Regions from separate parts of the Rhizobium laguerreae genome, predicted to be linked through region 1. Evidence: predicted binding sites of a transcription regulator. Region 1 holds the regulator's gene; the other holds the start of a gene.
What was found. Region 1 encodes LexA, which represses DNA repair genes until DNA is damaged. Its sites were predicted from a motif close to TGTTCNNNNTGTGTTCNG; they were not measured.
Positions count from the first base shown of each region.

Region 1 (3,869 bases):
GCAACGCTGCTGGCGCTTGCGCTCGTGGCCTGCGGCATGGTCTCTGCGCAGCTCGAGAGCTGGCGGATTTCCACGGTGATCCTCGATTCCGCCGTGACGACGACGGTGACCGGCCGTGTCGAGCGGCGTGAAGGCGACGGTCGCGGGCGGTGGCGCTACATTCTTGCCGTCACCGGCACTGAGGCGCCACAGGTGAAGCGGCCGCCAGAACGTATCACCGCGATCGCCCGCGGCGCGGACGCGGCCTTCGAGATCGGCGATATCATCACCGGCAGGGCGCGGCTGACGCCGCCGGCAGGTCCAGCGCTTCCCGAGCTCAACGACTTCTCCTTCAGTGCTTATTTCGACGGCATCGGCGCGAATGGCTTCTTCTACGGCGCACCGACGAAGGCCGATCTGCAGGCAGGTCCGCAGGCTGCGAGATCGACGCCGGAAGCTTTGCTCGAAGGGCTCTACCGGCTGCGCAGCGGCATCGGCGACCGCATACGGTCGATCCTGCCCGGCGACACCGGTGCTTTTGCCGCTGCTCTGGTGACGGATGAGCGGCGCGCCATTTCGGATGCGACGACGGAGGCGCTGCGCCAGTCCGGTCTGGCTCATATCATCGCCATCTCCGGTCTCAACATGGCGCTGTCGGCCGGCATCTTCTTCGTCGGCTTCCGGATGCTGCTCAGCCTCTTTCCCGGCATCGCTGAGGCCTACCCGACGAAGAAGATCGCTGCCGCCGGCGCGCTCATCGCCGTCACCGCCTATTTCCTGATCTCCGGCTTTGCGGTCTCTGCAGAGCGCGCCTTCATCATGATGGCCATCATGTTGATTGCGGTCTTCTTCGACCGGCCGTCGATCAGCCTGCGCAACGTCGCGCTCTCCGCTCTCGTCATCATCGCCATTTCGCCGTCCGAGGTCTTGGGACCGAGCTTCCAAATGTCCTTTGCCGCGACATTGGCGCTGGTCTCGGGCTATCAGCTGTGGAAGGACCGGCGCGTCCGCGAAAACGCCTTTCTGAAGCTGCCGATCATCCGGCCGTTCGTTACGGTTGCCGGTTTCTTCGGCGGCGTCTTCCTGACCTCGCTGATCGGCGGTTTTTCAACCGCGCTGTTTTCGATCGAGCATTTTCATCGCCTGACCGCCTACGGCCTGCCGGCTAACCTCGCGACGATGCCGATCATCTCCTTCATCATCATGCCGGCAGGTCTGCTGGCGATGCTGCTCATGCCTTTCGGTCTGGATGTTTGGGCTTGGAAGATCGTCGGATTCGGCCTCGATTTGGTGATCGCGGTCGCAAAGACGGTGTCCGGCTGGGGTGGCAATATCGACGTCGGCCGCTTGCCCGCCTGGTATTTCGCCGTCGCCGTGGCAGGCTTTCTGCTGCTGACGCTGTTCCGCACCCGGTTGCGCCATGTCGGCACATCGATCATCACGGTCGCAACACTCATCCTGTTGCTTCTACCGGGTCCCCGGCCGCCCGATCTGGTGATTTCGGAGGATGGCAGTCTCGTCGCAGTCGTTGAGGCGGCGGCAATGGCTTCCAACCGTGAAAGACCGCCGGATTTCATCTTCGACCAGTGGCAGAGAGCGCTGGTCCGGCCGAGGCATGATCCGCCGAAGATGCTGGATGGTCCTGCTATCCCGCCTGAGGGACAAGACCGCCGCGTCAGGCTTTCCCGCGATCAGCAGAACGAAGCAAGGACCGCGATGCGGGCGGCCGCAGCGGCCGGTGACGCAGACCGCTTTTCCTGCGTCAAGAAGGCCTGGTGCACATCAAGGCTTGGCAATGGTCAGGTGGTAACCGTCATCGACAACGCCGGCTATCTCGGCCCGGCATGCGACGCGGCCGATATCGTCGTGACGTCGGTGCGCCTTCGCTTCAACAATTGCCGCTCAGGTGCGACGCTCTTCACCGGTGAGACGCTGCGCAGGACCGGTTCCATCGAGTTGCGCTTCACGGACACCGGCCTCGAGGTCGCAACCGCATTCGATGCATTGTCGCGGCCATGGATGCGCCATCGCGCCTATGACTGGCGCAGCAACAGTTTTACCGAATCCGGCTTGGCCAATGTCAGTGATAGCGGCGAATGAGACCGACGAGTTTACCCTGAACCTTGACACGGTCCGGCCCGAAAATCCGGGTCTCGTAAGCCGGGTTGGCCGCTTCTAGCGCGATCGAGGCGCCCTTGCGGCGGAAGCGCTTGAGTGTCGCTTCTTCGTCGTCGACCAGAGCAACGACGATGTCGCCAGGACTTGCGGTGCTGCCGTTGCGGATGATCACGGTGTCGCCGTCGAAGATGCCGGCATCGATCATCGAATCGCCCTTGACCTCCAGCGCATAATGTTCCCCGGAACCGAGCATGTCGGCCGGAACGACGATGTCGTGGGTATTGTTCTGGATCGCCGAGATCGGCACACCGGCAGCGATTCGGCCCATGACCGGCACGGAGACCGAGTTGCCGTTGTCGGCGACGGGTTTTGCGGGAGCAGGAGTGGCGACCGGCTGAGGTTTGCCGAGGCTGCCCTCGATGACGCTCGGCGAAAAGCCGCGCCGGGGCTGAATGCTGGGGCTGTAGGCCTCCGGAAGCTTGATGACCTCGAGCGCACGGGCGCGGTTCGGTAGGCGGCGAATGAAGCCACGCTCCTCGAGCGCTGTAATCAAGCGATGAATCCCGGACTTGGAGGCGAGGTCCAGGGCATCTTTCATTTCGTCGAAAGACGGCGGAACGCCGGATTCTTTCATGCGCTCGTGAATGAAAAGGAGAAGCTCCTGTTGTTTGCGCGTGAGCATCGACGTTGTGACCTCGTGATTGAAACAAATCCAGAACAGACACTATATGTTCCATATGTGTTCCGCAAGTAGCTAAATTTCTGTAAAGCTTGGTGCCAACTCGTTGAGATTTTTATTTTCATTCGCCGGATTGGCACAGATCTCTTGCAATGAGGGGCGCGCCGTCGCAGATCTCTTGCCGTTTCCAGGAGGGATATCATGAACGAGCATTCCGCCAAACCGCACCCGCTGGATCATGTCGTGCTGCCGGTCGTCAATATCGATCTGGCGCGCGAGAGGCTCGGCAAGCTCGGCTTCACCGTTGCCGCCGATGCGCGCCATCCCTTCGGAACGGAGAATGCCTGCGTCTTTTTTGCCGACAAGACCTATCTGGAGCCGCTCGGGATTGCGAACGTCGAGGAGAGCGAGGCATCGGCGCGGCAGGGTAATGTCTTCACTGCCCGCAACCAGGCCTTCCGTTTCCGCTGTGGCGAGGAGGGGCTCTCGGGGCTGGCTTTCGGCAGCAAGAATGCCGGCATCGACCATCAGGATTTCGTCGGCAACGGATCGAGCGCTGGCGAGATGCTGCAATTCACCCGGCCGATGACGATGCCGGACGGTTCCGAGACGATTGCCGGCTTTAAGCTGGCTTTCGCCGGCGACCTGCGCGCGCCTGATCTCCTGTTTTTCACCGTCGAGCGCGTCAATCCGCTACCGGCCGACCGCGCGGCGCTGGAGACGCATGCCAATGGCGTCACCGGCATAGTTGAGATCGCGCTTTGCACGCCAGAGCCGGCCGCCTTCGCTGCCTTCGTCGGCCTTGCCGTGGCGCAATCGGCAGTCGAGAAAACCGGTTTCGGCGTCGATATTGCGGCATCGAATGCGAAAATCAGCCTGATGACGCCGGAAGGGCTGGAGGCATATTTCGACATCGCCGTCTCATCCGCAGATCGCGGCCTGCGCGGCCGGGCAATCCTCTTTGCTGTCGCCGATCTTGCCGTGACAGAAGCGCATTTGGCTGCTAACGGGGTGACATACACGCGCAAGAACAATCGCATTCTGGTGAAGCCCGCGCCCGGGCAGGGCACGCTCTTCGCCTTCGAGGAAACAC
Region 1 is NZ_JAAXQT010000005.1:208,795-212,663, reverse strand. Features, by position in the region: gene HFO71_RS17460 (ComEC/Rec2 family competence protein) at 1-2,079, shown strand, start outside; gene lexA (transcriptional repressor LexA) at 2,060-2,779, opposite strand; gene HFO71_RS17450 (VOC family protein) at 2,978-3,869, shown strand, end outside.

Region 2 (3,869 bases), on a different contig from region 1:
GAGAACCGTTTCCGCAAGCTCGATAAAGGCGGGTGGCACCGTCATCGGCCTTCGTGCAGCAGCAGGTGCCGGCGGCATCGCGTCGTGTTGAAACGCAAACCCGGACTCAGCACGTTTTTCGCGCCACTCTATCCCCTCCGGCGATATGCCGGCGGCCGCGAAGGCGCGTGCGGCATCACGCCATTCGGCAAGCTCCCCGCGTCCTGCCAGCACGACCCGGCGCATCACAGCAACGACAATTGTTCGGGTTGCGGTTCGAACATAGCGCGAAGGTCGGGGCGGTCGATCAATCGGCGCGGCGACCAGCCTTCCGCCGAGATGAAGGACTGAACCTTCTTGATCGAAACGCCGAGCCGCTGAAGATCGTCGAGCCGCAACCGGCGAAAACGCCGCGCCGAAACGATCGATTTGACTGTCTTGGTGCCGAGACCGGGCACACGCAGCAACCGCTCGCGCTCGGCCTTGTTGATATCGACGGGAAATTCGGCCCGGTTGGCGAGCGCCCAGGCAAGTTTGGGATCGAGGCTGAGATCGAGCATGCCTCCCGCCTGGTTCGCGGTGATCTCGTCGATGCCGAAACCGTAGAATCGATAGAGCCAGTCGGCCTGATAGAGCCGGTGCTCGCGCATCAACGGCGGCTTGATCAGCGGCAGATTTTTCGACGAGTCCGGGATCGGGCTGAAGGCGGAATAATAGACGCGCTTCAGGCCGTAGCTGCTGTAAAGCCGGCCGCTGGTCGCAAGGATCGTTGCGTCGTTCGCGCCATCGGCGCCGACGATCATTTGCGTGCTCTGACCGGCCGGCACAAAACGCTCACGCTTCTTCGTCCGCAGCGTCGGTTCGCCCGCGGCCTCGATCTTCAGCCTCAGATCCCCCATCGATCGCCTGATATTGGCAGGCTTCTTTTCCGGCGCAAAGCGTGTGATGCCGTTATCCGTCGGCAATTCGATATTCAGCGACAGCCTGTCTGCATGAAGCCCCGCTTCCTCGATCAGACGCGGTGAGGCCTCAGGGATAGACTTCAGATGGATATAGCCGCGGAAATTGTGGCTCACACGCAGTTCGCGAACGATGCGGACCATCTCTTCCATCGTGTAATCGGGCGACCGAATGATGCCGGAGGAAAGGAACAGGCCTTCGATATAATTGCGACGGTAGAATTCCAGCGTCAGCCAGATGACCTCCTCCGGTGTAAAGCGCGCCCGTTCGACATTGCTCGACGAGCGATTGACGCAATAGGCACAGTCGTAGATGCAGAAATTGGTCAGCAGTATTTTCAGAAGCGAAATGCACCGCCCGTCCGGGGCATAGGCATGACAGATGCCGGATCCCTCAGTCGAACCGAGCCCGCCGCTTGCCCGGGAATCACGTTTCACCGTGCCGCTGGAAGCGCAGGAAGCGTCATATTTCGCGGCATCGGAAAGGATGGCCAAGCGTTCTGTGAGCGACTTCTTCATTAGTATGTTCACTATATGTTCTTATAGGTAGAGTCAATCAGGGCGATGTGATTTCTGCCCATTTTCAAGCCGCACCACCCGATATCGGGGCGGGGCGCGTTTCTTTTATGCGAATTTTCTGGAAATCGGCCTTGGCGATCTGCTATAAGCGTCCGACTAAGATTGTGGCACGGTTCCGAAGCTCCCCTTCGGGACCTGTTTTCTTTTGTGTTCGCCGCTGATTGTGCGGATACGAGGATTGAAGGACAGAAAAATGGTTGAAAAGGTACCGATGACACCGGGCGGTTTCGTCAAGCTGCAGGAAGAGCTGCGCTGGCGTCAGCAGGAGGAGCGCCCTCGAATCATCGAGGCTATCGCCGAAGCCCGTGCCCATGGCGACCTTTCCGAAAACGCCGAATACCACGCCGCCAAGGAAGCTCAGAGCCATAATGAAGGCCGCATCAGCGAGCTGGAAGACCTGACGGCGCGCGCCGAGGTCATCGACCTCACGAAGATGTCGGGCGACAAGATCAAGTTCGGCGCCAAGGTGAAGCTAATCGACGAGGACACCGACGAAGAAAAGACCTACCAGATCGTCGGCGACCAGGAAGCCGACGTCAAGGCCGGCCGCATCTCCATCTCTTCGCCGATCGCCCGTGCTCTGATTGGCAAGGAAGTCGGCGATTCCATCGAGGTCAATGCGCCCGGCGGCTCCAAGGCCTACGAAATCCTTCAGGTTTCCTGGGGCTGATCGCCCGCCAGCCGCGAGCCCCCTCCCTTGCCGGATATTCGTGACGTCGAGATTATCGCGCCCAATTTCAAGCGCCGGCTCTCCGGCGTCACGTCGACCATCGTCCAGCTCATCCCGTGCCAGATCCGGCTCGGCATCAAGATCGCGACACTCGGCCCCGGCCTGCCGGAAGACCTGCCGAAACTTAAGGGACGGCAGCTCCTCGGCCTCTGGCGCCCGCCGGCGCGCCGGCGCCAGCGTGTCTGGCACGCCCGCCGCAACAACGAGATGGCCGTCGGCATCCTGCTGCGCCATCTGTTGCGTATGCCGCTGAAGCTTCTCTTCACCTCGGCCGCGCAACGCCGCCACACCGCCTATACGAAATGGCTGATCCGTCGCATGGACGCCGTCATCGCGACCAGCGATCGATCCGGCTCGTTCCTCGACGTGCCGCACGCGGTGATCCAGCACGGCGTCGATCTTGCCTTGTTCCATCCGCCGGAAACTGCGGAGGACGGCATCGCCGCCACCGGCCTGCCGGGCCGCCATCTCATCGGCTGCTTCGGCCGCGTGCGCCATCAGAAGGGCACCGATCTTTTCGTCCAGGCGATGATCGAACTGCTGCCGCAGCACCCCGAGTGGACGGCGGTCGTCTCCGGCCGGGTGACGGCCGAGCACACGACATTTGGCGACAAACTTAAAACGGATGTCGCGGCCGCCGGGCTCAGCGACCGTATCCTCTTCCTCGGCGAAGTGCCTGACATCAAAGTCTGGTATCGCCGCCTGACGCTTTACGTCGCCCCTTCCCGCAACGAGGGTTTCGGCCTGACGCCGCTCGAAGCCATGGCCTCGCGCACGGCGGTGGTGGCATCGGACGCCGGCGCCTATGCCGAGCTCATCGTGACGGGTGAGACGGGCTCGGTCGTCGCTGGCGGCGATGGCGAGGCGCTGACGCGGGCAATCGCGCCCTATATCGCAGATCCCGCTCTGGCGATCGCGCATGGCGAGAATGCGCTGCGACATGTCAGGGCGAATTTTGCGCTGGAGAAGGAAGCAAGTGCGATCGGCGCCGTTTACAACAGCCTTCTCGGCGGCAACCGCGGCTAAAGCGGAAAAGAAAAACGGCCCGCCGGATAGCGGGCCGTTTCAGGAATTTTAGGACTGCGGGACAGTGCGGTCAGTTATTCAGCCGGCTGAAGCCCGGCGGCGGGAGCACTCTCGCCGGTCTGGCCGCCCAGTGCGGCGGCGAGCTGCACCGTGTCCAGCTCGTTTTCCCAACGTGCCACGACGATCGTCGCAACCGCATTGCCGACGAGGTTGGTCAGTGCCCGGCATTCCGACATGAAGCGGTCGATGCCGAGGATGAGCGCCATGCCGGCGACAGGCACGGATGGCACCACGGAGAGCGTCGCGGCAAGCGTGATGAAACCGGCGCCGGTGATGCCTGCGGCACCCTTGGAGCTCAGCATCGCCACCAGCAGCAGCAGGATCTGGTCACCCCAGGAAAGCTGAATGCCGGTTGCCTGGGCAATGAACAGCGCTGCCAGCGTCATGTAGATATTGGTGCCGTCAAGATTGAAGGAATAACCTGTGGGGATGACGAGGCCGACGACCGAGCGCTTGCAGCCGGCCTTTTCCATCTTGTTCATCAGTCCCGGAAGTGCTGCCTCCGAAGACGAGGTACCGAGGACCAGCAGCAGCTC
Region 2 is NZ_JAAXQT010000001.1:400,271-404,139, reverse strand. Features, by position in the region: gene HFO71_RS01955 (UdgX family uracil-DNA binding protein) at 1-225, opposite strand, end outside; gene HFO71_RS01950 (putative DNA modification/repair radical SAM protein) at 225-1,457, opposite strand; gene greA (transcription elongation factor GreA) at 1,711-2,187, shown strand; gene HFO71_RS01940 (glycosyltransferase family 4 protein) at 2,215-3,273, shown strand; gene HFO71_RS01935 (dicarboxylate/amino acid:cation symporter) at 3,348-3,869, opposite strand, start outside.
Region 2: a site for LexA is predicted at 1,463-1,480, ahead of HFO71_RS01950 (putative DNA modification/repair radical SAM protein). Genes of this name have one in related genera too.